DNA from 2 places in the Exiguobacterium sp. FD-YE-25-4 genome. Region 2 is predicted to be linked to the other one. Evidence: a T-box and tRNA genes for the amino acid it is inferred to sense, from the RefSeq annotation. Region 2 holds a T-box; the other holds one or more tRNA genes.
What was found. A T-box is a leader RNA that pairs with one kind of tRNA and senses whether it is charged. The one in region 2 lies ahead of AC13H5_RS04875 (valine--tRNA ligase), so its partner is inferred to be a tRNA-Val.

Region 1: it has a tRNA-Val gene. The T-box ahead of AC13H5_RS04875 (valine--tRNA ligase) is inferred to sense a tRNA for this amino acid. The anticodon was not compared.

Annotation. Positions count from the first base shown of each region.
Region 1 is NZ_CM168041.1:585,325-601,355, reverse strand. It holds gene feoB (ferrous iron transport protein B) at 1-907, shown strand, start outside; gene AC13H5_RS03075 (FeoB-associated Cys-rich membrane protein) at 923-1,120, shown strand; gene AC13H5_RS03070 (DUF554 domain-containing protein) at 1,167-1,871, opposite strand; tRNA gene AC13H5_RS03065 (tRNA-Val) at 2,029-2,101, opposite strand; gene AC13H5_RS03060 (GNAT family N-acetyltransferase) at 2,189-2,746, opposite strand; gene AC13H5_RS03055 (DMT family transporter) at 2,814-3,128, opposite strand; gene AC13H5_RS03050 (DMT family transporter) at 3,125-3,469, opposite strand; gene AC13H5_RS03045 (TetR/AcrR family transcriptional regulator) at 3,466-4,044, opposite strand; gene AC13H5_RS03040 (alpha/beta hydrolase) at 4,170-4,952, shown strand; gene AC13H5_RS03035 (aminopeptidase) at 4,995-6,233, opposite strand; gene AC13H5_RS03030 (YkvA family protein) at 6,347-6,754, shown strand; gene AC13H5_RS03025 (YitT family protein) at 6,842-7,708, shown strand; gene AC13H5_RS03020 (putative bifunctional diguanylate cyclase/phosphodiesterase) at 7,810-10,413, shown strand; gene AC13H5_RS03015 (alpha-amylase) at 10,456-12,525, opposite strand; gene AC13H5_RS03010 (hypothetical protein) at 12,685-13,311, shown strand; gene AC13H5_RS03005 (heavy metal translocating P-type ATPase) at 13,350-15,383, opposite strand; gene AC13H5_RS03000 (ArsR/SmtB family transcription factor) at 15,493-15,855, opposite strand; gene yhfH (protein YhfH) at 16,002-16,031, shown strand, end outside.
Region 2 is NZ_CM168041.1:940,221-956,251, reverse strand. It holds gene AC13H5_RS04915 (hypothetical protein) at 1-346, opposite strand, end outside; gene AC13H5_RS04910 (bifunctional folylpolyglutamate synthase/dihydrofolate synthase) at 391-1,635, opposite strand; gene AC13H5_RS04905 (protein adenylyltransferase SelO) at 1,744-3,180, shown strand; gene AC13H5_RS04900 (hypothetical protein) at 3,268-3,444, shown strand; gene AC13H5_RS04895 (hypothetical protein) at 3,441-3,641, shown strand; gene AC13H5_RS04890 (hypothetical protein) at 3,638-3,811, shown strand; gene AC13H5_RS04885 (short-chain dehydrogenase) at 3,842-4,189, opposite strand; gene AC13H5_RS04880 (hypothetical protein) at 4,227-5,006, opposite strand; gene AC13H5_RS04875 (valine--tRNA ligase) at 5,101-7,752, opposite strand; T-box leader at 7,808-8,028, opposite strand; gene hemL (glutamate-1-semialdehyde 2,1-aminomutase) at 8,076-9,380, opposite strand; gene hemB (porphobilinogen synthase) at 9,377-10,357, opposite strand; gene AC13H5_RS04860 (uroporphyrinogen-III synthase) at 10,354-11,040, opposite strand; gene hemC (hydroxymethylbilane synthase) at 11,012-11,929, opposite strand; gene hemA (glutamyl-tRNA reductase) at 11,989-13,332, opposite strand; gene AC13H5_RS04845 (AI-2E family transporter) at 13,518-14,696, opposite strand; gene yihA (ribosome biogenesis GTP-binding protein YihA/YsxC) at 14,811-15,407, opposite strand; gene lon (endopeptidase La) at 15,411-16,031, opposite strand, start outside.

The sequences.
Region 1 (16,031 bases), 350 kb from region 2:
AGAGGACTCAGGGTATATGGCGCGCGTCGCCATCGTCATGGATCGTTTCATGCAACTCGTTGGACTGAACGGGAAAAGCTTCATCCCGATGATCATCGGCTTCGGCTGCAACGTCCCGGGTATCATGGCCGCCCGAACGATCGAGGAGGAGCGCGAACGGCTGGTGACGATATTCATTTCACCGTTCATGTCTTGCTCTGCACGTCTACCGATTTACGCCGTCTTTGCTGCTAGCTTTTTTGCATCGAATCAAGCGCTCGTCGTCCTGTCGCTCTATATGTTAGGAATCATCTTGGCATTGATCATCGCTAAAATTTTTACGTCCCTCTTGGCCGCAGAAGACCGAAATAGCCTCTTTATCGTCGAACAACCTCCTTACCGGGTCCCTCAGGGGTTGACGCTTTGGCGCAGCACGTGGCAAAAAGCAAAAGGGTTCGTCCGAAAAGCCGGTACGTTCATCTTTGGAGGTTCCGTCTTCATTTGGTTGCTCGCTTATTCCGGCCCAAATGGGTTCGACGTGCCGATGGACGAGAGTTTTCTCGCCATGGTCGGTGGCGTCATCGCGACGTTGTTGGTACCGCTCGGATTTGGGACATGGCAAGCGGGCGCTGCACTCATCACCGGTTTTTTGGCGAAAGAAGTCGTCGTTTCGACGATGGCGATCATCTATGCGGTCAGTGAATCCGATTTGTCGGCTTCATTATTTCCCGTGTTCACTCCGTTGAGCGCGTATAGCTTCATGGCGTTCGTCTTGCTTTATGTGCCGTGCCTGGCGACCGTTGCTGTCATTCGGCGTGAGGTAGGAAGCGCCAAGCTGACATGGGTCGCTAGCCTTTACGGATTAGGCGTGGCGTATGTCGTATCGTTGCTCATCTACCAAATCGGCCGTCTACTCGGATTTTCGTGACAAGGAGGAAATGAGATGTCTTTATTTGATCTATTGATTGGCCTTGGCGTCTTCGGATACGCCGTTTATGCGCTTTATCGATACACACGAAAAGCAAAAGCCGGGAAATGTGCCACTTGTGAGATCAAACCGACGTGCACATCATCCTGTGAGGCCGCCGACTGGGATCAACTCATCACCGAGGCTTTACGTTCCAACTCAAAAAAGTCATGACCTATACAAAAATGGACGGGCGCGTTTTTTGCGCCCGTCCATTTGTTCATTGAAAGATATGTAACACGGTGACGATGACGGCGACCATCAAAATCCCCGGCAATAGATTCGCGACGCGAATCCGAGTGATGCCGACCAAATTTAAACCGATTGCGACGATCATGACGCCGCCGGTCGCTGTCATTTCTAAAATAAAGTCATCCATGAGCGATTCAGGGATAAACTTCATGATTTGGATGGCGAGCAAGGCGATTGCCCCTTGGTATAAGAGAACCGGGACGGCCGAGAACATGACCCCAATCCCTAGCGTCGAGCTAAGGACGAGTGCCGTGAAGCCGTCAATCAATCCTTTTGTATAGAGGACATCATGGTCCCCACGCAATCCACTGTCGAGTGCACCGATGACCGCCATCGCCCCGATGACGAAGATGAGCGTCGCCGTGATGAAGCCTTCGGCGATACTCGACTTGCTCTTGCCGCCGAGTCGGCGTTCTAATTGATAGCCGACCTCGTTCAACTTCTCATCAAGTTTCCACCATTCGCCGAGCGCCGCCCCGATGACGAGACTGCCGATGACGATTAAAAAGTTCTCACTCTTCATCCCCATTTGAATCCCCAGCAAGACGACGGCGAGACCGATGGCTGCGGTGACCGTCTCTTTCATTCGTTCGGGGATGCGGTGAAATAAAAGTCCAAGTAATGTGCCAATCACGATCAACGCCGCGTTGACGATTGTTCCGGTTAAGACCATCGTATAACTCCCCGTTTCTGTATGTATTGAGAGGAATATACCAACTGTGTATGTAGACTGTCAATTGAAAGAAAAACAAAAAAAGCCACTTCTCGCAAGAAGTGGCGTCGCGGAAACCCACGTTCCTATGGGTTTCGCATCGGGTTTGGCACCCAAGTGATTCTGACTGGGCTCGAACCAGCGACCTCTACCCTGTCAAGGTAGCGCTCTCCCAGCTGAGCTACAGAATCAGGTCGTGTCCTCTCTTAAGGACACTATTAATATATCAAGAAACTAATGCCTTGGCAACTGTTTTTTAAAACTTTTTTTACTTTTTTTCAACGCGTCATTTCTTCCCGTTTCATATGGCGGCATAACCGCTCTAAATCACCGGCATATACCGAGACGAGCATGCCTTGATACTCGGTGTCACGGTCCCAATGCAATCCGTTCGCTTTCGCGACTCGTTGCGATGGGACGTTATCCGGATGAATCAAGGAAATGATCTCTTTCTCACCTTCTTCGAACGCATGACGCATAAGGCGAGCCGCTGCCTCGCGTCCGTAGCCCATATGCCAATGCTTCGGCGCCAACCAATATCCGACTTCAAGTTCAATCGTGCCGTCGAGTTCATGGAGCAACGTGCCGGCATGACCGATCGGCTCGTCATTTTCATGCGACATCAATTTGAGCAACCCGGTTTGACGACCCGTCTGATAGCGGGCCAACTGGCGCTCGAACCATTCGATCGTCTGTTCATCCGTATATGGCTTTCCGTCCGGGCTAATGAAACGCATCACGCGCGGATCTTGGAGTAGCGATTTCACGAAATAAAAATCAGCAATCGTGTAAGGTTCGAGTCGTAGACGCTCGGATTGCAGTTTGATATGACTCATCGTCCCCGCCCCTTTCGTTCACAGTCTGAACTATTCAATTCCCGTTTTTATTCGAAGCTAATCCTGATCACGCGACAACTTTCAATCCGATGACGCTTCCGATAATAAGCAATAAGAAGAAGATGCGCCACCGGTCCCGGGATTCGTTCAAGTACAGCATGCCGAGCACGACCCCGCCGGCCGCCCCAATCCCGACCCAAATCGAATACGCCAATCCGAGCGGGAGCGTCTCGAGCGAACGCGACAATAAATAAAAGCTTAAGGCAAACGTTCCGACCGACAAGATCGACCATTTAACAATCTGATAGCCTTTTGATTTACCCATCCAAAAGACGGCCATCATCTCAGCAAGACCCGCACCAATCAAAAATACCCAACTCATGCCGACTCACCTCCCGTCACTTGTTTCAGTCCGACCACACCGATCAGAAGCGTGATGATAAAGACGAGCTTCATCCCGGTGAGCGCCTCGTCGAACAAGAGCGCCCCGACGATGACCGTTCCGACGGCTCCGATGCCGGTAAAGACGGCGTATCCCGTCCCCGCCGGTAAGGTGCGGAACGACATCGCCAACAATCCAAAACTCACAATCAATAATAGAATCGTCATCACGCTCGGACCGAGCACCGTGAACCCGTTCGACAGCTTCATCGTCGTCGCCCAAACGATTTCGAGCAGACCGGCGAGCACGAGCCAAACCCAGGCTAGTTGATCTTGTTTCATGTCCAACCGACTCCTTTCTTGAAAATCGTGAATGCGGCCCGTTGCCGTTTGACGCGATTCGTCTCAAGCGTGAAGAGCGAAAGAAGCGCCCCGTCTAGAAAACAATAGTACGCGTCATACACGTCCTCGAGTGACTGTTCGGGTAAGGCCCCTTGCTCCATCGCCAATCGAAACTGTTCTTTCTCGAACGCTTGCAGTTCCGTCTCGACCGAACCGAGCGTCGTCTCGATGAACGATCGCAACTCGGGCGGTGGGACGAGCAACATCCGCTTCGTCAGCATCCACGTCTCTTCCTCTTCAAAGAAGCGAATCAACGCCTCGACGATCGCCTCGATCCGCTCGAGCGGCGCAGCGTCAACGGAAGCGTCCCGTGCCTCCTGCCAGATGTGTGCATAACGGTTCCCCATGTCCTCGACGACTTGCTTGAACAGTTGTTCTTTCCCTTCGATATGGGCGTATAGCGACGCCTTTTTGATGCCGACATCCTCAGCGAGCGAGGCGAGCGACAAGCCTTCATATCCTTCAAGCGCAAACCGGCGCCGCGCCGCCAGTTCGATTCGTTGTTTCGTATTCATCACAGATCGTCCCCTTTCTCTCTCACCACCTTACCTAACGAACGGTAGGTAGTCAAATGTGCGGATTGCATTCCCCGGTTCCACCCGGCAAAATGGAGACAGTGAATGGGAAAGGAGCGCTTTATATGCTTGAGCAATTCAGCTTTACGTTACCGACCGAGACGACACACGGACGGAAACGAATCGTCCGTGTCTATCGTCCCGACTTTGTTTCGGCTGACGAGCAGATCCCGGTCCTCTATATGCACGACGGTCAAAACGTGTTCGACGGCAAGACCGCCACAATCGGCGAAGGTTGGTCGATCGACCGCCACATCGAGGACTTACAATTGCCGCTCATGGTCGTCGCCATCGCGAGTGCCCCAGACTGGCTCGACCGCTACGATGAGTATTCGTTTTATGAGGATGAGATGCTATACCGGCGGATTGGACCGGAACTCGCCAAGACACGGCCCACGCTCGGGGGTAAAGGGCGTGCTTACGCCGACTGGCTCATGCAAGAGTTGAAGCCGTGGATTGATGAACGCTACGCGACCGACCCGGACGACGTCGGCGTGATGGGCAGCTCGATGGGCGGGGTCATCTCGCTCTATATGATGACGGCCTATCCGTCCATCCGGCGCGTCGGCTCGCTCTCGACGGCCGCTTGGGCTAATCTCGACTCCCTCATTCGGGAAGTGAAGCAGGCCGATGTGACGGCGCGTCTCTATATGGACATCGGGACGAACGAGACGAGCGGACCGATCACGCCCGAGGATTACCTTTATACGAATGCGAAACTCGTCGAGACGGTCGCGCGAACAGGGGTCGCCTTTCGCTATGAGGTCGAGCCCGGTGCCGTCCATAACGAGATCGCGTGGCGGCGTCGGTTACCGAACGCCCTCGCCTTTCTCTATGAATTGACATGAAAAAAGAGACGAATTCCACGAAGGGATTCGTCTCTTGCTTGATTAAATGACCCAGTTGCCGTCACGCATGATGGCTTCGCGTGAACCGTCTTCGAGTTCGCCGTCGATGTTCATCTCGGCCGAGCCGATCATGAAGTCGACGTGTGTCATCGAGTCGTTCGCACCGTTCTCGGCGAGCTCTTCGGCTGACATTTGCGGTCCGCCTTCGAGACATGTCGAGTACGCGCGTCCGAGCGCCAAGTGGCACGATGCGTTTTCGTCGAACAACGTGTTATAGAAAAGGAGACCCGAGTTCGAGATGGGTGAGTCGTCCGGCACGAGCGCGACTTCTCCGATACGACGCGCCCCTTCATCGAGGTTCAACAACTCATCGAGTGCCTGTTGTCCTTGTTTCGCTTCCGCCTTCACGACTTTCCCGCCTTCGAACCAGAGCGTGAACCCATCGATCAAGTTGCCGCTATAGCTGAGCGGTTTCGTGCTCGACACGTGACCTTCGACCGAATCTTTATCGGCGAGCGTGAACACTTCTTCGGTCGGCATGTTGGCGATGAAATCGACACCGTCGATGTTCGGACCGCCGCCGCCAAGGAAGACGTGCTTCTTCGGCAAGCCGATCGTCAGCTCCGTGCCCGGTGCTTTGTAATGGAGCTTCGTGTACTTCTTGTTCGTGAGTAACGTCGCGCGTTCACGGAGCGATGCGTCATGCGTATCCCACGCCGCGACCACATCCGGTTGGTCCATGCGTGTCGCTTCGAAAATCGCTTTCCAAAGGGCTGGTACGGCGTCTTCACGGTCTGGGAAGACTTTCTTCGCCCATGCTTCCGAAGCGCCAGCAACGATTGACCAGCTGACATTGTCGCTCATGACATATTTGCGCCATTTCGCGAGCGCCACGCCGGCAGCACGGTTCGAGTCCGCGATGCGTGACGACTCGACGCCGTTCAGTGCGTCCGGGTCGTCGCTGACGATCGATAGGAATGCCGTCTTCTCTTCGGCCAATTGCTCAAAGCGGGCCTTGAGCCATTCCGGGTATTCTTTGAAGGCATCCGCTGGGGCGTTGAAGTAACGGACTTTCGTCGTCTCTTCGTCGCTCCAGTTGACATACACTTGTTTCGCGCCAGCCGCGTAAGCTGCTTTCACGATTTGACGGACGAGCGGTGCTTGGCTAATATCAGCTCGGACTTCGAGCTGTTGGCCCGGCTGAATGTTGACGCCTTTTTTGACGGCAAGCTCAGCGTAGCGGGCAAATTCTGCCTCAGTCGGCATGGTTACAGTAGACATATGTACAGTTCCTCCTTTTTCACTTATTTCTATTTTCTTAAATTTTCGGAAAAGTTGCAACCAAATCGCAAAAACGGGCATATTAGTAGATGAAGACAGAAGGAGGAATATACATGTCAGATTGGAAAACAACGTACACACACTTTTTAACGAGCGCGACCGAGGACTATACCGACAATGAAACATTAGGTGACCTTTTGGTCCAAGGCGAACTCGCTCTCGCTAAAGTGACGGTCGACGTCGCTTCAAACGAGATTAGCAATATCGAGCGCGAAGAAGAACTGACGCTCTACTTCCAAATGAAACAGTTACTCAACATGTTGCGTGCCGTCTATAATCACCAGTTCGAGATGCAGCCGGACAAACAACATGCCCTCGTTGCGGCCGTCTTATACTTCGTATCCCCATTCGATGCGATTCCGGACGACGCCCCACTCGGCTTATTCGATGACGCTCAAGTCATCGATTACGTGCATGAACAGCTCGCAAGCGATATCGACCGCTTCCACAACGAATTGTAATCGTTCGGCGCTTGAAATTCCTCCACCATCGGAGTACGCTTGAGTGAGTTTATTTCAAAGGGGGCGTATGGCGCCTAGCCATCATCTATGTACGCAAAATCAAGAAAACGAATCGCCGTCGAGACGACTTTGTTCATCATCGCCGGAACGATTCTACAATCGATCTTTGTCGGCTTATTGCTCAAACCAAACGAGATCGGGTCCGGGGGCATCGTCGGGATCACCTTGATCATCAACGAGCTGTTCGGTACACCGATCGGATTCACGCAACTCGTGTTGAATATCCCGCTCTTTATCGTCGGGATTAAATATCTGGGGAAACGGTTCATTCTCATGACCGGGCTCGTCGTCGTCTTATCATCTATCTTGATCGATACGTTGCCCGTGCTCATCCCGCCGACCCCGCTCGACGACCCGCTCGTCGCCTCGGTGTTCAGCGGAATCGTCTCCGGTCTCGGACTTGCCTTGCTGTTATTCGCAGGTGCCTCGACCGGTGGCCTAGATATTCTCGGGAAAGTCATTTACACGAACAACCGCAATTTATCGCTCCCTAAGATCTTTTTGACGCAAGACATCATCGTCTATATTCTCGTGTTCATCACGTTCGATATTAAAGCGGTCATGTACGCGCTCGTGCTCAGTTTCGTCCGGTCGCGAACGCTGTTGACGATTCACCGATTCTTCTCGGCACAAAAGCAGTGCTTCATCATCTGTAAGAAAGCCGATGAAATCAACCTCGTCATCAAGCAAAACTTGAAGCGTGGTGTCACAATCATGGACGCAACCGGTGGTTATTCGAACGACTCGAAGAAAATGTTGTACGTCGTCGTGCAAAACAATGAAATTCCAAAACTACGTCAAATCGTCTCCGATATCGACTCGGAAGCGTTCGTCACCGTCTCGGAAATCGATTCGGTCGTCGGTAACTTCAAAGAGCATTCGTATACCTTGTAATCGACAGCAGCTTGCTGTCGATTTTTTTGGTGTAACAAATCCATAAACAATCCGATAATAATGATGAGCCTCTTAGACATATACAGAAGGAGGTGCATGAGTTGATCAACCACTCGTTGCGCCAAACAGTCCCCGCTTTGCTCGTCGGGACCTTTTTTCTCGGCCTTTTATTGATCCTGTTCACCCCTTATGACTTGAGGGAGACGAGTTTGTTCGTCTATTTCACGGCGGTCACGCTCATCGCGACTGCCTTCAGCATCACCGCCGTCCTTCGGAATCGCGGCATGCGTCGCTACATCCATTTACTGATTAGCGCCGGAAACGTTTGTTTCATCGCCTATTTAGTCGGGCATCACTTCGTCATGTCAACTGGAATTGAGCTTATGCCGTTCATCCAAAACTTCTTTTATTTAATCATGTCGTTGATCGTGATCACCCAGTCGATTGAGATTCGGACATTGAAACTGCGAACGTTTGATATCTTCGCCTTGCTCAGTTTTCTGTTGATCGGCGCCATGCATCTGTTCATTTATTCGAGCGAGAACGGGAGCTATGCCGCCAACTTGAATGGGTTTGAAGAACAGATGGTGTTGATCAGTCTGTACATGATGCTCGGCTTTCTCTACTTGAATCGAATCACTTCGGCAGGTCAGAGCTTCCGCGTATTGTTATTGGTCGGCGTTCTTGGCTTCACGACCGCTTCGATTTTGAACCAATTGCTCATCTTCAACGGCATCGGCCACGAGTTAATTCATTTGCTTCAAGTGACGAGTATTTTCATCATTTCCATCAGTTACGTGTTTGATGAATCGACCGAGGACGCGCTCGTCCATGACTCCGTGTTCGATTACGTCGTCTATAGCACAATCGTCATGCTGTTCATGCTCGCCTCCGATCGGCTGCTCGGTACATCCGTGCTCGATTCGATGACCGCGAATGCCGTCTTGTTGCTACTCATTCGTCAGTTCGTCGTCGCCAAGCAAAATGCCTTGATCAGCCACCGCTTACATACCGTCAACACTGACCTTGAAGTCGCAGTGACGACGAAAGCACATGAGCTTGAAATTCGGGAGCAACAGTATCGGTCCCTGTTCGCCTATCATGCCGAACCGATTTTCTTGTTCGACCTTCACGGTGAAGTGTTGTCCGTAAACGAGGCCGGCAGCTCGGTGCTCGGTCATGACACAGAGACACTCATCGGTTCCAACATATTAGATATCATCGAACAAAAAGACCGGTCCGCCTATGCGACCGTATTGCATGATTTGAAGAACGGTCGCCCGCGTACGCTCGACGTCGATGTCGTCACCGAGGACGGGGCGAAGCGAGTTTGGCAGCTGATGAACATCCCGATGATTATCGACGGGGAAGTCGAAGGCATTTATGCCATCGTCAAAGACATCACCCAAATGATCGTGCAACAAGAACAAATCTACTATCAAGCAAATCATGACAGTTTGACGGGACTACATAACCGTTACGCGTTGCAAGAACAAATCGAACGGCTCATCGCCGAAGGACGACGATTCTCGCTCATGTTCTCCGACCTGGACGGCTTCAAAGAGATCAACGACCAGTTCGGCCATCATATGGGCGATGAATTGCTGCAACACATCGGCAAACGACTAAGAGGTGCCTTATTGCCGAACGAGTACGCGGGACGGCTCGGCGGTGACGAGTTCATCGTCGTCGCCGAACATGATGATGATGAGATGTTAGTCGAACGGTTGCGACGCTTCGTCTATCGCCCGCCTTACTTTATGGGCGGAACGCTCGTCGAGATCCATGCGTCGATTGGCATCGTCCGCTATCCCGACCACGGATCGACGCTCAAGCACTTGCTCTCAAACGCAGACCTCGCGATGTACAAGGCAAAGGACAAGGGACGTAATGAGACCGTCCTGTTCGCGCCAGAGCTGCGTGCGGATAAAGAAGAACGCAAGCTGTTGATGGAAGGGCTCGACACCGCCCTTGAAAAAGGCGAGATCTCGCTTTACCTTCAGCCTCAAGTCGACGCCTCGACGAAAGCCATCATCGGGGCCGAGGCGCTCATGCGCTGGCAACGCGATGGGGTCTTCATCCCGCCGAGCCAATTCATCCCGATCGCCGAGGAGACGGGCCACATCCACGATCTCGGTCGCTGGATGATCCATGAGACATTCCAATTGATGTACGCCTTCGAGCAAGGAGACATCAATTTGCCGAAATTGTCGGTCAACCTCTCCGTCCGTCAATTGTTCGATGAACATTTAATCGAGTATTTGACGACTTTGTTTGAGCGGTTTCCAATCGAACCGAGCCGACTCAACTTCGAATTGACCGAGACCGTCGCCGCCCACCATTCCGACCGGGTGTTGACACGGATCCTCGAACTCAAGGCGCTCGGCATCAAACTGTCGATCGATGACTTCGGGACCGGCTACAGCTCGCTCGCCTACCTCGTCCGCTATCCAATCGATGAGCTGAAAATCCCGCGCGAGTTCACGATGCAACTCGAAGAGAACCGGGAGTATCAAACCGTCACCGCGACGATCGTCGCCATGGCCCGACAACTTGGGATGGCGCTCGTCGCCGAAGGGGTCGAGACAGAATATCAAGAGAATTTCTTACGAAAAATCGGCTGTGATTCGATGCAAGGGTATCGCTATGCGAAGCCGATGCCGCTCGATGAGTTTGTCATCTACTACATGAAGCAGACGATGTGACAAAAAATGCCCCGAACCGGTAAACCGATTCGGGGCATTTGCTTATTTCATCTCATAAATTTTGACTTCGCCCGGCTTCAAATCGACCCACAGGTCCCAATTCTCATCGAACGAGTGCTCGGCATACGGCCATGACGTCGGTGAGTAGACCATCTCGGCGAAACGGCTTGCGTTCCAGTTACGGCGGCGCACCCCGTCGAGCGGGACTTTCCCCTGCAGCGGATGATGCATGCTCGTGTTGGCAACGACAAGGAGCGTCTCGTTCGTATCCGGACGCAGCCAAGCGAGGCCGATGAACGGCGCATCCATGTGCGTCATCGCGAGCGGTTCGAAATGACTCGGGTTGACGAGGACATCCAACCAACGACGACGCACTTCGGCAACTTGATGCATGAGTTCGATCATCTCTTCTCGTTCCGGGTGATCCCAATGGAACTGATACGCGTCGAAGAAGGCGAGCTTACCAAAGTACGGATCGGTCGGGAAGAGTTGGTACGCCTCTTCCGGTCGACAGTCGAGCCCGGTGTTCATCGGTTGCGTCTCATACAGTTCGAGCCCCGAGTTCGTCATCGGAACCCCGTTCGGCACGAAGCCGTTCAACACAGTGAGCAAGCGACTCGCTTGCCGTCCCCCGTCCCGTGTCGCCACGCGGCGCGTGTCCGCTGTTTCTCCGGCCGCGAACACCGGCAACGGTAAGAAGCGTGAGTCATAAATGAACTGGTGTGTCTCATGCGTATCGAATCGAGGTTCTTTATAGAACCCGTAGCCGATAATCATGTTATAGCCCGCCTCTTTCGCTGCCCACGCTCCGATTTCGATCAATTCTTCAGCGATGAAGCTGAAGTTGGCGTCGAGTGCGCGTGGCTGTTGAAGGATCCGTTGTGCCAAATCGACCGGCAAGGCGTGACCCATATCGATGCGGGCCCCATCGATTCCAAATTCGCGCTGGTAGTGTGGGATGATATCGGCGAGCATCGCCCATAGCGGCTCATTGATTTGATCGCCCCGGAATTGATTCGACTTGATCGAATCGAACAGAATGTACGGAGCCAAGTTCGCCTCGCTGACGTAAGGCGCTGCCGCTGTCGGATGATCGAGGAACAGACGGAAGTATGTGACGTCCGACCATGGCGGTTGCGGGTCATTGATACAATCCGAAAAAGCTGGAGCGGTCGTCAAACCGAACTCACGCTCGATGACCGCGAGCAAGTTCTCTTCCGGGTGCTCGAGCAAGTACGTCTTCACCGTCTCCCACTTGTCCGCGTCAACGAGGTTCGGCGCCATCGAGAAACGACGCAAATGCGCCCATACGTCTTCCGACCCGTAAATCATTGGCAAGAAAGCGTGCTCTGGTTTTACGTTCTCTCCGATACCGGGCACGTGCGGCGGGTGATAGTAGTCGAGTTCCGTCACCGGGATCCAATAAAACCATTCCGGATTTTCTAGAATGAGACGGTTGTCACGGGCGCATGTGCGCGGGATGACATCGATGACGACCCGAATCCCGACCATATGGCACGCCTCGACGAACGCGGCGAACTCTTCTTCGACCGTCAACCCGTCTCCCGTCAACGTCTCTTTCAGTTCTTCATCGATTCCAAAGAAGTCTTGCACGGCATAAGGAGAACCAAATTCGCCTTTTTTATTTTTGTGGCTATGTTGCGAGATCGGCAATAGGAACAACGTGTCGATTCCCATATAAAGCAAGTGCGGGATTAGCGCGAGCGTTTTGACGAACGTTCCCGTGTCCTTCATCCCGACCGAGTTTTCCATCTCGACATAACCTGAACCGTCATGATCCCATGACGTCGAGGTCCGGACTTGCATCGAATAGACGGAGGCACGCTTAATCCAATCGCCGCCCGTTTGAAGATATCCATCCGCTTGGGCGACCGACTGATGATAATCCCGTCCGTCGACCGCATGCGGGAGAATCGCTTTTTCAATCGTCTCGATTAAAAAATCGTAAGGATTGACCCGTTCGACGCCATCTCGGACAGGCTCTGAAGGGAATTGCAGGCGGTTCCACAAGGCCGGAATGTCATATTCCATGTTCGTTCGTTTTTCTTTCAAGACCTGGTGTAACTTGTGTAACGATGAGTTCTCTGGCATGTGTATTCTCCTTATGAATGAAATCGTTCCTCATTTCATTGTAAACGATAACAAGAAACGCTTTACTATATATTTATACCTTTACCCGAAATTTTCCTTTTCCAAAAAAATATTTTGCGACGAAATCGGTAAATATTGTACGATTGTATGGAAGGAGGGATGACCGTGTCCCAACAGAAATGGCTGACCTTACTCATCTTGTTATCACTTTTATCCGCGCTGATCCTTGCGGGTTTTGGGTTTCAACTTCGAGACACGAGACATCAACTCGAGTCGATTCATAGTCAACGCCTCGATTCCTATGATGCCATCGAAGAGATCATGTATTTTAACATTGAACGAGCCAACGCCATTCGCGGGTTGCTCGCCTACGAAGACCGGCGTTTTTTAGAATCGTATTACAGTATGTCCCAGCAAGCTGAAGAGTTGAAGACTTCGATCACGAACGACCCGCGCACACCGAGCTCGCTGATTGATTTGCTTTACCGTGACGGAATATGGGAGCAAGGCGCCGCCGAAGTGCTTGTCTTTTATGAGCGCGGCGATCTCGAGGCCGCGACCGAGCTAGCCGAGACGATGACCGATCAGCGCCAAACGATCCTCGAAGATTTGCGCGCATTGAAGAAACTACAGTATGAAGACATCCGCAAACAACTCGTCGCGACCGAGAATCAAATCGATGTGTTGATTCAAGCCCTCACGTCGATTGCCATCTTGCTCATCGCCGCACTGCTCGTTTTGCTGTTTCTCCTCTTCAAAACACGAAAAAAAGACCGTCTCCAATGAGACGATCCCTCGACCTCAATTTCCATTGTGAGGTCTTTTTATTTGGAATGAATGAGACGTGCGGCGTTCCCGATGGCGAGCAAGGCAACCCCGACGTCAGCAAACACGGCTTCCCACATCGAGGCGAGCCCGAAGAGACCGAGCAAGAGGAAGAGCGCCTTCATACCGAACGCGAACGTGATGTTTTGCCAAACAATCCGCCGTGTCCGCTTGCTTAATTCAATCGCTGCCACGACGTCGCGCGGAGCGTCGTTCATCAGCACGAGGTCGGCTGCCGTGACCGCTGCATCACTCCCGACGCCGCCCATCACGAGTCCGACATCGGCTCGTGCGAGCGCCGCCGCATCGTTCAATCCGTCACCGACAAAAGCGACCTTGCCGGTTGTCGCCAACCGCTCGACTTCTGAGACTTTTTGATGCGGAAGCAATTCGCTTCTCACTTCATCGATTCCAATTGCCGAACCGACGGCGGCTGCGACTTCTTGCCGGTCCCCGGTCAACATGACCGTCTGATAACCATAGCGCTTCAAAGCTTGAATCGTTTCTTGCGCATCTGGCTTCACTTGGTCTCTCAACTCGATTCGGCCGAGCCAACGGTCATTTTTGACGATATGGACGATCGTCCCCGATGTCTCCGCCGGGGTTGGATAACCCAATTTTTGAACATAGCGGGCGCTGCCGACGTAAATGCGGTTTTCACCGTCGATCGCCATCAACCCGTATCCCGGTTCTTCTTGAATCATCGAGAACGGTGCGACTGGACCCGCATGCTCGACGATTGCTTTTGCGAGCGGATGCGTGGAGGCCATCTCAACACGGGCGGCAAGCTGAAGCAACTCGTCTGTCGTCAGCTCCCCGTTTGTCACGACATCGGTCACTTCAAAGCGGCCGGTCGTGAGCGTACCGGTCTTATCGAATACGACCGTATCGACTTCGGCGAGCACATCTAAATATTCGCCGCCTTTCACTAGGATGCCCCGCCGTGAACCTGCTCCAATCCCACCGAAATAGCCGAGTGGAATCGAGATCACCAAGGCGCATGGACAACTGATGACGAGGAAGATTAAGGCCCGGTATACCCATTCCTCGAGATTTCCGACAAACAGTGGTGGAACAAATGCGACGACCGCCGCGAGCACGACGACGACCGGCGTGTATACTTTCGCCAACCGTGTGATCATCTGTTCCGTTCTCGCCTTGTTCATGCTCGCTTGTTCGACGAGGGCAATCATTTTTTGCAGGCTCGATTCAGTCGCCGGGCGTTCGACTCGTATTTCGAGCCGCCCGTCAAGGTTGACCATTCCCGCAAGGACGTCTTCCTCGGGACCGATTGGGCGTGGTAACGACTCACCTGTCAGCGACGCCGTATCCAATGAGCTCGAGCCTCGCAGCACACGACCGTCCATCGGGATCTGTTCGCCTGCTCGAACGATGATGATGCTACCGACCGCGACCTCTTCAGGACGTCTTTCTACTTCACGTCCATCTTCGAACACGCGCGCAATCGTCGGCTTCATGTTCAACAGCGATTGAATCGACCGTCGCGAGGCGTGGACGGCCCGTGCTTGGAAGTATTCACCGAGCTGGTAGAACAGCATGACGGCGACCGCTTCCGGATACTCCGCAATCGCAATCGCACCGATTGTCGCAATCGTCATTAAAAATTTTTCATCAAACCATTCCCGATGCCATACGTTACGAATTGCGGCATAGACGACGTCATAGCCTGCGACCACATAGGCAATCGCGTACACAAAGAGCGAATCGGTGTACAGACCGACGAGCAGCAGGGCGAACGCGACGCCAAACCGCCACAATAAGCGACCCGACATCGGCACTTCCGCCTCGTCTTTGACAAAATGTGCACCCGGTTCAATTCGCCCCATCGTCGCTTCGATGGTGCGGAGCGTCTTCGTGTGATCCTTCGAATCATCCCATTCGATAATCATTCGACTTGTCGCAAAATCGATTTGACAAGCGGCGACACCGTCCTCTCCCGTCACGCTTTTCTCGATTTTGGCGGCACAGTTCGTACATGTGATCCCTTCGACAGGTAATACATCTCGTTTCATAATTATCTCGCCCCTTTACATTCAAACGTTCATTTGAATATATCGTATCGCTGTTCCATCACAATTACAACCAAAAAAAGAGCCGACTGGAATCCCAGCTGGCTCTTTGTCACGCATCAATTTGTTCGGCACTGTGGGCCATCGCAATCTCGACGAGTAGCCGGACGTGATCATCGTCGAGTGAGTAGTAGACGACTTTTCCATCTTTTCGATATTTGACAAGCCCTTGCTCGAGCAACGTCCGTAAATGATGCGACGCCGTCGCGTTTGAATGTCCGATCACGGCCGCCACATCACAGACGCACAGTTCCCGTTCTAACGTCAGGACGTACAACACTTTGAGCCGGGTCGGATCGGCGAACGCTTTGAACAATCGACTGACTCGAACCGCATCTAGGTCTGTCAGTGCCCGTTGTAATACCGTCACATCTTCACTTTGAATGGCGATTGTTTCACACTGGGGTGCTTTCATCCGTCTCACCTCATTTTCTGTACTCTCATTCTAACAAAATCCGATTTATAAATCTGTTATATATTATTGTTGACTTACACACCACTGTTATAATACAATCAAACCAACATAACAGCTAAGTTACTTAAATAAAGGGGGCAGTTACAATGAATGAATGGGCAAGCCGACTTGAATCT
Region 2 (16,031 bases):
GAGACACCGTTGATTCATTGTTGATTGAGATACTCTCTACTTTCAAGCCATCAGGAATTTTTTCATTAAAATCTAACGACCATTGGACAGTTTTATACGAATTGATATTGGGACCTTTTCCAAAATCGATAATATTGTTTAAAGATAAACGATACTCGACGGTGACCGTGTCTCCTACTAAAACCGCTTCAGAGGAGATTTCGCGAATCACTTCGTTAGTGATGTCTTCCTTCGTTTTTATGTCTTTATCATCGTTTTTCGCCCACGTTGTCGTATACGCGAACAACAATAAGACCATCCCTACCACTATGAGGAACCCGTACTTGGATCTTAGCTGCCTCTTCATCGTTGTGCCTCCAGTCGGTTTGTCGTCACACTTCTTCAGTTAATTCATACCCCTTTTTCTTCCTGTTCACAAGCGGTTTTTTTCAAACTTTGGAAATAGGTTCTGACTTCACTGATAAAGTAGAGCGACCCGGTCACAACGAGCGTCTCGGATTTCGGTGTCTCCAGCCATGCGGCCAACCACCCCTGCCAGTCCACGTAACGGGCCCCGTCGGCAATTAGACTTTCTTTCGTCCGGGTACGTGGGAAATCGAACGTCGTCTCATAGACATCTGCCACCATCTGGAGCGACGCGATCATCGCTTCCCGGTCCTTGTCGGCAAGAATGGCCGCGAGGACGGTCACGTCACGCTCAATCTTCACTTGTTCGACGAGCGCGGCGATACCTTCCGGGTTATGCGCCCCATCGAGCACGATGCGGGGCTGTCTCGAGATGAGCTCATAGCGACCCGGGTGTTGTGCCGCCTCGAGCCCCGCTCGAATGGCTTCCGCCTTCCAGCCGAGGTGGCGCGCGACGGCGACGGCACACGCCCCGTTATACGCTTGATGGTGTCCGGTCAATCCGAGCGTCACTGGATCCAATCCATCATATGTGACGACCGTGTCGGTCCCGTCCTCGATTGATGTGACGAGTGGAGTGACGTCGTGAATCGATGCGTCCATCGCCTCTCCTTGTCGCTTGAGCAACGCGATCAGCCGTTCATCCGTCAAACTATGAAACATCGGCACGCCCGGCTTCATGATGCCGAACTTCTCGAGCGCGATCTCTTCGAGCGTGTCGCCGAGAATCCCTTGATGGTCGTGCCCGATTGACGTCACGACCGTCGCGAGCGGTCGCGTCAACACGTTCGTCGAATCAAGGCGGCCACCGAGACCGACTTCCCAAATGACGAGGTCAGGTTGTTGTTCATGGAAATAGAGCCACGCCATGACCGTCAGCAGTTCGAACTCCGTCAACGTCTCCGGTGACGCACTCGCACAGTCACGGACCCGATTGGCGATTCGAACGAGATCGTCTTCTCGGATCGCTTCCCCGTTCAACATGATCCGCTCCTCGAACTGGATGATGTACGGTGAGATGAACGTCCCGACGTTCAACCCCTCCGCGAGCGCCATCGCCCGCAAGAAAGCGACCGTCGACCCTTTTCCATTCGTCCCTGACACGTGAATCGACGGCAACTCCTCGATTTGTAGTGCGTTCAACATCCACTCGATACGTTCGAGCCCGGGCTTGATCCCGAACCGCAGCTGCCCGTTCAGCCATTCCAATACGTCTTGTCTCGTCTCCATCTTCCATCACTCCTGTTTTCACACTTCCCTCCTATCTTACCAAAATTCGCGAAGCGCTACGCAAGGAATCGGCTGTGCTATACTCGAGGCGAAGAAGGGGGAATTACTATGACCAACAGTTGGAACTTCGAGGCGACCTACCTCGATCTCCGTGACATCTTTTACGACCGGGGACCGGTCCATCCGGTCGACAAGCCCGAACTCGTCCTGTGGAACGAAGCACTCGCCAAGACGCTCGGTCTCGACGCCGAAACGTCTCAAGACGTCGCACTCTTCGCCGGTAATCGCCAGACCGACACGTCGTTCTCGCAAGCGTATGCCGGTCATCAATTCGGCCATTTCACGATGCTCGGTGACGGACGGGCGCTCGTGCTCGGAGAACACGTCGCCCCGAACGGAAAGCGTGTCGACGTTCAATTGAAAGGCTCGGGCCCGACCGATTACTCGCGTGGCGGTGATGGACGAGCTGCCGTCGGCCCGATGGTGCGTGAATTCCTCATCAGTGAGGCGATGCACGCCCTCGGCATCCCGACGAACCGGGCGCTCGCCGTCGTCACGACCGGTGAGCCGATCATGCGCCAAGGACCGAAGCATGGTGCCATCTTGACGCGCGTCGCGGCGAGCCACTTACGCGTCGGTACGTTCCAATATGCCGCTGCGGCCGGTTCGATTGATGACGTCATCGCTCTCGCCGATTATACGATTCAGCGCCACGACCCTGACCTTGCAGGACAACCGGACCGCTATGAACAGTTCCTCGGCCGCGTCATTACCCGGCAGGCGAAACTGATCGCGGATTGGCAGCTCGTCGGGTTCATCCACGGCGTCATGAACACGGACAATACGTTTATCAGCGGTGAAGGGCTCGATTATGGCCCGTGTGCGTTCATGGATACGTATCACCCGAATACCGTCTTCAGCTCGATCGACCGCGAGGGACGCTACGCCTATGCGAATCAGCCGTATATCGGGTCATGGAACTTGGCCCGCCTCGCCGAGACGTTGCTCCCGCTCCTCGCTGACACACAAGAAAAGGCCGTCGATATCGCCAACAAGCTGTTGAACGACTACACGGAAACGTATAAAGAGGCGTATTTCACTGGGCTCGCCCATAAAATCGGACTCTACGTGCGAAAAGACGGAGACGACGCACTGACGGACGAACTGCTCCGGCTCATGATGGAAACCGAGGCCGACTTCACGAACACGTTCCGCGCCCTCACGCTCGGCGACACCGAAGCACTCGCCTTCGCCAACCAGGACGATGGTAAGGCGTGGCTCGCCGCTTGGCGGAAACGCCTCGGGGAACAAGGTCTTCCTGATGAGGACGTCATCCGCCTCATGCGTCAGCACAACCCGGCCGTCATCCCGCGCAACCATCACGTCGAGGCCGCCCTCATGGCAGCCGAACGCGGTGACTTCAAGCCGACGCATGCACTGCTCGACGTATTGCGGAAGCCATACGACTACGAAGCCGACTACGGACGCTACGTCTCACCCGGACCGCCGCGGACGTATCCGTATCAGACTTTCTGCGGCACATGAACCATCTCGCTTTCGCGGGATGGTTTTTTTGGAACCTTTTGGCTATTCGCCACGTAGAATAGACAAAGTCCGTTTGGAGGTTTTATAATGCGACTACTCGCTTCACTTATTTCGTTAGGCTTTGCCTGCATGATTTCGCTCGAGCTCTGGCAAGGTCCGTTTCTAAGCAATTGGGTCTGGACGATGCCGGCTTTCTTCCTAGGTGTCTCGTTTGTCCAGTTCATGAAGCATTTGAACGAGCTCGAATGGAGTGAAACAAAATGAAAATGACACTCTTGCTCATGACAATCATCGTAAGTTCAACTTCATACCTCGTCTACAGTTTTTATCTGTCGTTGACAAGTCAGCCGATTCAGTCGCAATTGACTGGCCTTGCGATTGGTGTCCTGCTCACGTCATCTTATTTCGTGACAACCGGTCGCCTTCCGTTTTGGACAGAACCGGAGGAAGAGGACGTATGAAGGTTCTTTATTCCATCTTGCTAGGATTCGGCAGCATCCTTTATGTCGTCTATGCGATTCATCTACTCCGCATTGGACATACTCAACCGCTCATCTTTCACACCTTGATTGCCATCGCCCTATTTGGCATCATCCACATTGGACGCAAACGAACCCCCGAACATCGATGATGATGCTCGGGGTTGTTCTTCTTTATAAACTCAAAGCCCAAAATGAATCATGTCCTTCTTGTCGACTTGGGCTTGCGTGATGTTAGCAATGAGTCGATTCAGTTGTACCGACTCATTCGTGTACATCGTCGCTTTGACGACTTGATAGAACAGCGCCAGTGACTCATGTGGAATGAGCGTGATCCCACATTCTTCTAATCCGAATCCGGGACGGTCGTAGGAGTGGGAATACGTGCGCATCTGGTTCAGCTCATCGACAAAACCATCCACTAGTTCCCCATCCACCGAGACACAGTCAAATCGTTCCGGCGTATACGTATCATATGATGATTGACGGTTTGTTGAATCTAATACACCAAATTCGTGAGTGTAAGGCATGGCACTCCCTCCTCCTTTTTTTGAACTAGAAATACGTTCACTTCAGCGGAAAATCCACCGTCGACGCCTCCGGTAATGAGTCAGAGAGTTTGAGCAACACTTCTTCTGACACATCACCCGTCAAAACGATGAGCTTGCCTTGATTCAGATAAAACAAGCCTCTTCCTTCCGGTTGATCCAAGCGATACCGCTCATTTGAAACGTCTCGCCGCTCAATCAACTCTCCGTCGGCCACGCTGAACGCATCGGTCGACAAAATCGTGATGCGCTGCGTCTCATCATACAACGTCCACATCTCCACCGGTCGCTCCAGCTGATCCATCTTGAGGTGGGCGACAAAGAGCTCCTCTTCGGACAGATCCAACCCGTGACGGACTTTTACGGCCGTCTCGGGAATCGTAATATTTTGGATGCCATGCAACACCCATTCCTCGCCCCGCGAATAGTTGAACACGCCAAACGCATCGTCGCGGTTTGGTAACTGGATGGCGATGAGCCCGAGGTCATCGATGACCATTTCATAGAAGACGCCGTCTCTCGACGGTCGTTCGGACGTGCCATCCGTATATTGAAGCGTGTATTGGGCCGTGACCGCATCGAGTAGTCGAACAGTCCCTTTCGGCACGTCCTCGATGATCGAACCGAACACTTCTTTCGCCGTCGTTTCCTCAACATCGGAAACGGATGAATCCATCTCTTCTTTGTTCACGCTAACCGTGATTTTTGATTCCATCGGTTCGATCGGTTCAGCTCGTTCCGCCACACACCCACTCAATCCCATCACAGCCAAACCTAACATCATTCCGATTCGTCTCATGTCACTCCACCTTTACATCGTCTCCTCTCCTAAATTCCACCAAACGACAAAAAAACCTTCTTCGGAGAACAAGTCTCCAAAGAAGGTTTAATGCTTACTTACGCAACTCTTCCAAACGCGCACGGACTGCGTCACGTTTGTCGAGGTAGTCTTTCTCTTTCGCCTTCTCTTCGTCGATGACGTGAGCAGGCGCCTTGCCAGTGAAGCCTGGGTTGCCGAGTTTCTTCTGAACGCGCTCGACTTCCTTCTCGTACTTCGCCACTTCTTTCTCAAGACGGGCGATCTCTTCTTCGAAGTTGATGAGGTCGGCGAGCGGGATGAACAGTTCCGCACCCGTCATGATGGCCGACATCGACTTGTTAGGAGCCGCCAAGCCGCGTCCGATTTCGAGCTCGGTCGCGTTCGTGAACTTGCCGATTGTCGCTTCGTTTTCGCTCAAGTAACCTTGTGTCGTGTCGTCACTCGTCGCGATGAAGAGCTGAATCGGTTTCGACATCGGGGCGTTCACTTCCGAACGGATGTTACGGACCGAACGGATGACGTTCATGACCGCTTCGAACGCTGGTACCGAGTCCGCGAAGTGGAGCTCGTCGCGACGTGTCGGGTAGCTCGCACGGACGATCGAGTCGCCTTCGTGCGGCAAGTGCTGCCAGATTTCCTCTGTGAGGAACGGCATGAACGGATGCATGAGACGCATGATTGAGTCGAGCGTGTAGGCGAGCACTGAACGTGTCGTCGCTTTCGCCGCCTCGTCCTCACCGTAGAGCGTGAGTTTCGCCATCTCGATGTACCAGTTACAGAACTCTTCCCAGATGAAGTTGTACAAGTAACGACCGGCTTCGCCGAACTCATACTTGTCGACGAGACGCGTCACTTGGTCGATCGTGTCGTTCAAGCGTGTGAGAATCCACTTGTCGGCGAGCGTCTTCTCACCTGACAAATCGATATCCTCATACTTCATGCCGTCCATGTTCATGAGGGCGAAACGGCTCGCGTTCCAAATCTTGTTCGCGAAGTTCCATGTCGATTCGATCTTCTCCCAATAGAAGCGAAGGTCGTTCCCTGGTGTCGATCCTGTGAGGAGGAACCAGCGGAGCGAGTCCGCGCCGTATTGGTCGATGACTTCCATCGGGTCGACGCCGTTTCCGAGCGATTTCGACATTTTGCGGCCTTCCGAGTCGCGGATGAGACCGTGGATGAGCACGTCGTTGAACGGCTGCTTCCCAGTGAATTCGAGCGATTGGAAGATCATGCGCGATACCCAGAAGAAGATGATGTCGTAACCCGTGACGAGCGCGCTCGTCGGGAAGTAACGTTTGAAGTCTGCTGAGTCCGTGTCCGGCCAGCCCATCGTCGAGAACGGCCAGAGCGCTGACGAGAACCATGTGTCGAGCACGTCTTCGTCTTGGTGCCAGTTCTCACTGTCAGCCGGTGCTTCTTTACCTACATAGATTTCTCCTGTCTCGTTGTGGTACCACGCCGGGATGCGGTGGCCCCACCAGAGTTGGCGGCTGATACACCAATCGCGGATGTTCTCCATCCAACGGAGGTATGTGCCTTCGAACCGCTCTGGGACGAAGTTGACTTTCGTATCGTCATGTCCTTGTGCTTCGAGTGCTGCTTTCGCGAGCGGCTCCATGTCGACGAACCACTGTTTCGAAAGATACGGCTCGATGACCGCGCCTGAACGTTCCGAGTGTCCGACCGAGTGCGTGTGCGGCTCGATCTTGACGAGCGTGCCGTCCGCTTCCAAATCTTTCACGAGTTGCTTGCGGCATTCGAAGCGGTCGAGCCCTTCGTACTTGCCGGCGTTCTCGTTCATCTTGCCGCCTTCATCCATGACGAGGATGCGTGGGAGCTCGTGGCGGTTCCCGATCTCGAAGTCGTTCGGGTCGTGCGCCGGTGTGATCTTGACGCAACCTGTACCGAACTCCATATCGACGTAGTCATCGGCAACGATCGGGATCTCACGGTTCATGACCGGAAGCATGATCGTCTTGCCGACGAGGTGCGCATAGCGCTCGTCTTTCGGGTTGACGGCAACAGCCGTATCGCCGAGCATCGTCTCCGGACGTGTCGTCGCGATCTCGATGTGGCCTGAGCCGTCAGCGAGCGGGTACTTCATGTGGTAGAATGCGCCTTCGACTTCTTGATAGATGACTTCGATATCCGAGACGGCCGTCTTTTGCGCCGGGTCCCAGTTGACGATATATTCGCCGCGGTAAATCAAGCCCTTCTCATAGAGACGGACGAACACTTCCTGGACCGCTTTCGAGAGTCCTTCGTCGAGCGTGAAACGCTCACGTGAGTAGTCGAGACCGAGACCAAGTTTTGACCATTGGGCACGGATTGTGTCGGCGTACTCGTCTTTCCATTCCCACGTCTTCTCGAGGAACTTCTCGCGTCCGAGGTCGTAACGCATGATGCCGTCCTCACGGAGCTTCTGTTCGACTTTCGCTTGTGTCGCGATACCGGCGTGGTCCATCCCTGGAAGCCAGAGGACGTCATAGCCTTGCATGCGCTTGAGGCGTGTCAATAAGTCTTGGAGCGTCGTGTCCCACGCGTGTCCGAGGTGAAGTTTCCCCGTTACGTTCGGTGGCGGGATGACGATCGTGTACGGCTGTTTTGAATCGTCCTCGTCTGCTTTGAATACGTCGTTCTCTAACCAGTAGTCATACCATTTCGCTTCCGTCGCACTTGGATCGTACTTCGTCGGCATGGTGATTTCGTTTGTCTCGTTGGCCATATGCCCAACCTCCTCTAATAATGTGGACAAAAAAACGGCTACTCTCGTCCTTAACGCTAAGGACGAAAGAAGCCGTATCTTCCGCGGTACCACCTTAGTTCGCCAACAGGTGGCGCCCTCAAAATCGAATAACGGTCGATGGACCGGACCTTCCTACTTCGTTCAAAAGGTCAGCTCCGAGGCGACTTCCGCACCATCCTTCGCGGCCTCGCACCAAGTGGCCGCGTCTCTGAAAAAGGATGTTGATTGCGTACTATTCCTCATCGTAGCTTTTGTTCGTATCTGTTAAACAATTGTAGCGACAGAAGCTGTTTCCGTCAAGATTACAGTGAAAACTCTTGTTGCAGCTCTTTGAACGTCGCGTCGACCGCTGCGAGCGTCTGGTCGATATCTTCGTCTGTGTGCACGGTCGAGAGGAACAATCCTTCGAACTGTGACGGTGGCAAGAACACGCCGCGCGCCGCCATCTTCTGATAGTAAGCGCGGAACAAGTCAAGGTTCGCCGTCTTCGCCTTCTCGAAGTTCGTCACTTTCTCGTTCGTGAAGAAGAATCCGAACATCGAGCCGGCCCGGTTCGTGTCGTGCGGGATGTTATACTTCTCGGCCGCTTTCGTGTAGCCTTCGGCGAGACGGTCCGCTTTGCGTTCGAACTCGGCGTAGTGCTCAGGCTTGAGTTGCGACAACGTCGTGTAGCCGGCGATCATCGCGAGCGGGTTCCCTGAGAGCGTCCCCGCCTGGTAAATCGGTCCTTGCGGCGCGATTTGTTCCATAATCTCGCGTTTCCCGCCGTAGGCACCGACCGGAAGGCCGCCGCCGATGACTTTCCCGAGACATGTCAAATCCGGCGTCACACCGAAATAACCTTGGGCACAGTTGTAGCCGACCCGGAACCCGGTCATGACCTCGTCAAAGATGAGGAGCGCGCCGTATTGTTCCGTGATCTCGCGGAGTCCTTCAAGGAATCCAGGTTGCGGTGGCACGAAGCCCATGTTGCCGGCCGCCGGTTCGACGATGACCCCAGCGATGTCGTCACCGAACTTCTCGAACGCGACGCGAAGGGCATCCAAGTCGTTGTACGGCACCGTGAGCGTCTGGCTCGCCAAGTCTTTCGGCACGCCCGGTGAGTCCGGGAGACCGAGCGTCGCGACGCCCGAACCGGCCTTGATGAGGAGCGAGTCGCCGTGACCGTGGTAGCAGCCTTCGAACTTCAAGATTTTCGTCTTGCCCGTGTACCCGCGCGCGAGGCGGAGTGCCGCCATCGTCGCTTCCGTACCCGAGTTGACCATGCGCACCATCTCGATCGATGGGACGCGCTCGATGACGAGCTCGGCCATTTTCGTCTCCAGCTCAGTCGGTGTCCCGAACGTCCAGCCTTTCTCGGCTTGCTCTTGAATCGCCTTCGTGACGACCGGGTCACGGTGGCCGAGGATGAGTGGTCCCCATGAGAGGACGTAATCGATATATTCGTTGCCATCGATGTCGTAGACGCGTGAGCCTTCACCGCGTTCAGCGAAGATTGGCGTCATGCCGACTGATTTATAGGCACGGACCGGGCTGTTCACCCCGCCCGGCATGAGCGGACGTGCTTGTTCGAACGCTGCTTCTGAGCGTGTTTGTTTGTAGGTCATGAATAGTCTCCTTCCAAATAGCGACAGACGTCTTTTGCGAAATACGTGACGATGAGGTCCGCACCGGCCCGTTTAAAACCGACCATCGTCTCCATGACGATGCGTTGCTCATCGACCCAGTCGTTCAAAGCAGCCGCTTTGACCATGGCGTACTCTCCGCTCACGTTATACGCCACGATCGGCATATCGAGCGAGTCGCGCATGTCACGGATGATGTCCATGAACGCGAGCGCCGGTTTGACGATCATGAAGTCGGCACCTTGCTCGACGTCAGATTGTGATTCACGGAACGCTTCACGGCGGTTGGCCGGGTCCATCTGATAGCCTTTGCGGTCACCTTCACCAGGTGCCGATTGCGCTGCGTCACGGAACGGTCCGTAGTACGCCGATGCGTACTTGACGCCGTAACTCATGATTGGGATATGGTTGAACCCGTTCTGGTCGAGCCCTTCACGGATCGCGGCGACGAAGCCGTCCATCATCGAGCTCGGTGCGATGATGTCAGCGCCTGCTTGCGCTTGCGTGATCGCCGTCTGGACGTGAAGCGGTAGCGACGCGTCGTTATCGACGTCACCATTCTTCACGATGCCGCAGTGGCCCGTCGACGTGTATTCACATAGGCATGTGTCCGCAATGACCGTGAGCAGTGGCGCCCACTCTTTCACTTTACGGATCGCTTCTTGGACGATGCCGTGGTCATGATACGCTTCCGTACCTTCCGGGTCTTTATGTTCCGGCACGCCGAACAAGAGCACCGATTGAATGCCGAGGTCGACGATCTCCTTGATCTCGTCCTCGAGGCGGTCGAGCGAGAAGTTGAAGACGCCAGGCATCGAGCTGACTTCGCGTTTAATGTCTGTCCCTTCGATGATGAAGAGCGGGTAAATCAAATCTTCTTTCCGAACATGATTTTCACGTACGAGTGCACGCATCGACTTCGATGAACGAAGACGACGGTGACGGTCAAACTGGTTCATGAAAAATCCTCCCCTATACACTGTATTAATGCATCCATAGTATAACACTCAGGCACTCGGACCGGTAACGTCGACACTTCCCGGACGGCGCGCTCGGTCACTTCACCGATGGCGTACCACGTCCCGCGGAAGTGTTCAAGGTACGGCGTGAGCGCCCGGACGGCGGACGGGCTGAGCACGAGGAGCGCCTCGATTCCTTCGAGCGCCTCGACTTCCGTCTCTGTCAGTTCACGGCCGATCGTCTCATAGACGACCCAGTCGTGGACGTTTTCGAGTTGCGTCATATGCGCCGTGTTCGCCAAGTCGCCCCGGGCGAACAGGACGACCTCGTCTGACTTTACGACAGTCGCAAGGTCATGGAACAACGCCTCGCCCGTGTACGTCTCCGGCATGAGTGAGACGGTGAAGCCCTCGGCCTCGAGTGCTTGTTTCGTTTTCTCCCCGACGGCCGCGACTTTGACGTCACGTGGGACGTCACGGAGTGCCGGCACCGCCGTCTGGCTCGTCACGACGAGCCAATCGAACCGGTGAATCGGCATCTCGCGATGCGTCAATCTCGTCTCGATGAGTGGGACGTGATGCACGGAAAGACCGCTCGCGGCGAGCCGGGCTCGTTGCGTAGCGGTCAGTCGTTTTGTCCCTGTGTACCAGACGTCACGCATTGACCGAGGCGAGAATTTCACGCCCGCCGCGTCCAAGAAGATCGTCTGCAACCTCGTTCCCGAGTGCGACCGCGTCAGACGACGTCTTCGTCACGCGGAGCACTTCTTTGCCGTCGACCGAGGCGATGAGGCCCGTCAGTGTCACGTCGTCCCCGTCGACCGTCGCATAACCGCCGACCGGTACGTGGCAGCTGCCTTCGATCGCCTTGAGGAACGTCCGCTCCGCCGTCGCCGCTTTCGCCGTCACGTCGTGATGCAGGAGTTGCAAAACATTCGTCACTTCAGCGTCGTCTTTCCGGCTTTCGATGGCGAGCACGCCTTGACCGACCGCCGGGACCATCATGTCAGCGTCAAGCGCTTCGAAGTCGACGCGGTCCGTCCAACCCATGCGTTCGAGCCCGGCTTTGGCGAGCAAGATGGCATTGAAGTTTTCCGTCTCAAGTTTTTTGAGGCGTGTATCGATGTTGCCGCGAATCCATTGAATCTCGAAGTCCGGGCGGGCGGCGAGCATCTGCGCACCGCGACGAAGTGAGCTCGTCCCGATGACAGCACCTTCCGGGAGCGTCTCGAGCGTATACCCGTTCTCGCAGATGAGCACGTCTCGGGCGTCGACGCGTTTCGGCATGCAGCTGATAAAGAGCTCTTCCGGCAACTCGGCCGGCACGTCTTTCATGCTGTGGACGGCGAAATCGATTTCCCCGGCAATCATTTGTTGCTGGATCTCTTTGACGAACAACCCTTTGCCGCCGACTTTCGATAACTGGACATCGACGATTTGGTCGCCTTTCGTCACGATTTCCTTGATCTCGAACTCGTTTTGAGCCCCGGCTTTCTTCAATTGCTCGATGACCCATTTCGTCTGTGTCATCGCAAGTTGTGAACGGCGTGAGCCGACGATAATTTTACGCATAGTCCATATCCCCTTCATAGAAAAAGGCGACGAGATCCGCCGCCTTTTTTGATTTTGTATTAGCGCATCAAAGCGCGGAGTGGTGCTTTCGCTGACATCGCTTCTGTCTCTTCCATTTCCGGCTCGACGTCAGGAACGTCGACATCCAGGCCGAACGTCTCGACGAACTGGTTGATGCGTGTGTTCGCATCCGGTTGCGCCGCGGCGTCTTTGATGTAGTCGATCGGTTCACGAAGCATCTGGTTGATGATCGACTTCATATGTTTGCCGATGACTTTTTTATCCCGGTCCGATAGATGGTCAAGCTTACGCTCGAGGCTTTCCATCGTCTCTTCTTGAACAGTGAGGGCGCGGGCGCGCAACTCGTTCATGATCGGGACGACACCGAGTGTGACGAGCCACGTTTGGAACTCTTGAATCGCTTCGTCGATTTTGATTTCAATCTTTTCCGCTTCGACGAGACGGGCCGCCAAGTTTTTGTTGACGATCCCGTTCAAGTCATCCACATCGAACAAATGGACGCCCGGAAGCGCCCGGACCGCTGGATCGATATCTCGCGGCACGGCAATGTCGATTAACAAAAGTGGACGTTCTCGGCGAAGCAGTTGTGCGGCGGCGACATCGTCATAGGCGATGACCGCTTCTTTGGCGCCGGTCGAACTGATCAAAATATCGGCGTCGAGCAACCCACAGGCGATCTCACGGATCGAGTGGGCCCGGCCTTGGAACTTGTCGGCGACCGCTTTTGCTTTGCTCTCGGTCCGGTTAAAGACGGCAATCTGTTTCGCACCGGCCTCGAACAAGTTGAGCGTCGTCAACTCGCCCGTCTCACCGGCACCGACGACGACGACTTGTTTGTCATCGAGACGGTTGTACATCCCTTGAGCGAGCGTGACCGCTGCCGAGCTGACCGATACCGACATTTCCCCAATTTGTGTGTCGGTATGGGCGCGTTTGGCGAGCGTCACGGCCTCTTTGAACAGTTTATTGAACACCGTTCCCGTCGTCCCGTTCTCTTGGGCGCGGAAGAAGCTTGATTTCACTTGTCCTAAAATTTGTGTTTCCCCAATGATCATCGAATCGAGTCCAGACGTGACGCGGAACAAGTGGCGAATTGCCTCTTCTCCTTCACGAATCGATAAATAAGGGGTGAATTGGTCCATCTCTAAATCAAACCAGTTCGCTAAAAAGCGTTTTGTATAATAACGTCCGGTGTGGAGCTGGTCTGTGACGACGTATAGCTCCGTCCGGTTACAAGTCGACAAAATAACCGATTCAAATATGCTCTTCTCTTCGCGAAGTGCAATCATCGCGTCCACGATTTCTTGCTCCCCAAACGAGAACTGCTCCCGAATCGCGACAGGGGCTGTCTTGTTATTTAGTCCAACGACGACAATATGCATGTACCTCTTCCCCTCATCCAAAATCCACCGACGGTTGTCTCTTCTTTTTCACATCTCTACCGTACATTATAACAATTTTTATTTAGGAACTATAATCTTCTGTTCGATTTTTGTGAAATAATTTAAGAACTTTTTGTGACAGAAAAAAGTAGAAACGGACATGGAGACCATTTCTACTTGTTTAATCATTTCAGAGACGACGGATCGGTGATGATTTGACTCTCTGGTTTCTCATCTTCCTCTTCCGCTTCGAGGTAATGTTTTCGCTCCCTCAGCTTGTAAATCCGGACGATGTTTTGAACGACGACTTTTGCCACCGCATAGAACGGCACCGCGATGAGCATCCCGATAATCCCGGCCAAGTTTCCGGCGACGAGCAAGACGATGATAATCGTCAGTGGATGCACCTTGAGCGACTTGCCTTGGATGAGCGGCGAGATGACGTTCGATTCGATCTGTTGAACGATGATGATGACGACGATGACCCAGAGCACTTTGATCGGGTCTTGGATGAAGGCGACGACGACAGCCGGTGCCGCACCGAGGAACGGTCCGACGTACGGGATGATGTTCGTCACCATCATGAAGAGCGCGAGCAAGATGGCATAGTCGAGTCCAATGATCCATAGTCCGATGAGCGACGTGATCCCGACGAAGAACGCCACGATCAATTGGGCATGGACGTAGTTTTTAACCGTCGTATGCATATCATGCAAGATGTTGCGCGTCTCCTTCTCATAACTCGACGGCAACAGCTTGACGATCGAATCCGGAAGTCGTTTTCCGTCTAAGAGCATATACAAAAGCATGAACGGAATGACGACGATCGTGATGACGGCCGATGTGATAAAGCCGACGAATTGGCCAAGCGATGAGGCGATGTTCCCGAAGATGTCACCGAGGTACGTCGTGACGTTGTTCGTGAAATCGGTGAACATATCATCGTTCTCGGCGATGAAGCGTGACAAGAACTCGTTTTGCATGAGCGAGTCACGGACAGCGAACGCTTGCTCTTGCAACTCTTTGGCGATACTCGGCATCGCATTGACGAGCGACGTGACCTGCTCCCCGAGCACCGGTCCGAGGATGCTGAAGACGAGCGTAAAGATCAGCACGAGTCCCCCGAGCGTGATGCCGACGGCGAGCGGCCGTTTGCCGTTCAACCGTTTTTCTAAGAAGTCGACGATCCCGACTAAGAAATAATAGAAAAGTCCAGCAATGATGAGCGGTACCGTGACGAGCGCCAAAATAACTTGAATCGGTTCGAACACGAAAGAGATCTCCGTCCCGACCCAGATGACCAAGAAAATCGTCAGCGTCCAAAATAAGAAGCGGTACCATTTGTTTTGAAACATGATTTGCATCTTTCCACCTCGTTCTATATTCTCTTGTCTTATGTAATTAGGACAATTATACGATACTTACCCGCTCGCGTAACCCTGAAAACAAAAAAGACGAGGGGGTTCCCTCGTCTTCGCTCAATCTTCGTCTTGCGTCAACAAATCGTAAATCGCTTTCCACGCCTCGTCTTTTCCTTCGGCTGTCTCAGCCGAGAAGGCGACGAACCGGTCCGTCGATTCAAACTGTAGCTTCCGTTTGACGGCCGCCTCATGTTTTTGACGTTGCGCTTTCTTGATTTTATCGAGCTTCGTCGCCACGACGATGACCGGAATCTCGTAATGCTTCAAGAAGTTGTACATCGTCACGTCGTCGCCCGACGGTTCATGACGGATATCGACCAAGAGGACGACGCCACGGAGGGCGCTTTGCGATGTCAAGTACTGCTCCATCATGACGCCCCACTTCTCGCGCTCCGTCTTCGAGACTTTCGCATAGCCGTAACCTGGAACGTCGACGAACATGATCTCATCGTTGATGTTGAAGAAGTTCAGCGTCTGCGTCTTCCCTGGCTTGGAAGACGTGCGCGCGAGCGCTTTCCGCTGACAAATCTTGTTGATGAACGACGATTTCCCGACGTTCGAACGTCCAGCGAGTGCGACTTCCGGCAACTCGTGAATCGGATAATGGTCCGGTGCGACGGCACTCGTGACAAATTCTGCTTTAGTGATTTTCATTATTTAATTTCCTCCAAATGCTACTTCTAATACTTGATCGAGCGTCGTGACCGGGACGAACGTCAATTTCTCACGGACGGTGTCTTGAATGTCATCGATGTCCCGCTCGTTGTCTTTCGGGATGACGATGGTCGTCAAACCGGCGCGGTGTGCGGCGAGCGCTTTCTCTTTCAACCCACCGATCGGCAGGACGCGGCCACGGAGCGTGATCTCTCCGGTCATGCCGATATCACGGCGGACTTTCTTACCGGTCAATGCCGAGATGAGCGCCGTCGCGATGGTGATGCCGGCCGATGGACCGTCTTTCGGAACGGCACCTTCCGGGACGTGGATATGCACGTCTTGGCGCTCGTAGAACGTCGGGTCAATCCCGAACCGTTCCGCGTTCGAGCGGACATAGCTATACGCCGTCTGCGCCGACTCTTGCATGACGTCACCGAGTTTCCCCGTCAACTGGAGCTTGCCCTTTCCTGGCGCGAGCGCCACTTCGATCGTGAGCGTGTCGCCTCCGAACGCCGTGTAGGCGAGTCCAGTGACGGCACCGATCGAGTCTTCCGTCTCGCCTTTGCCGTAGCGGTACTTCGGTTTCCCGAGGTAGTCGCCGAGGCTCTTCAGCGAGACGGT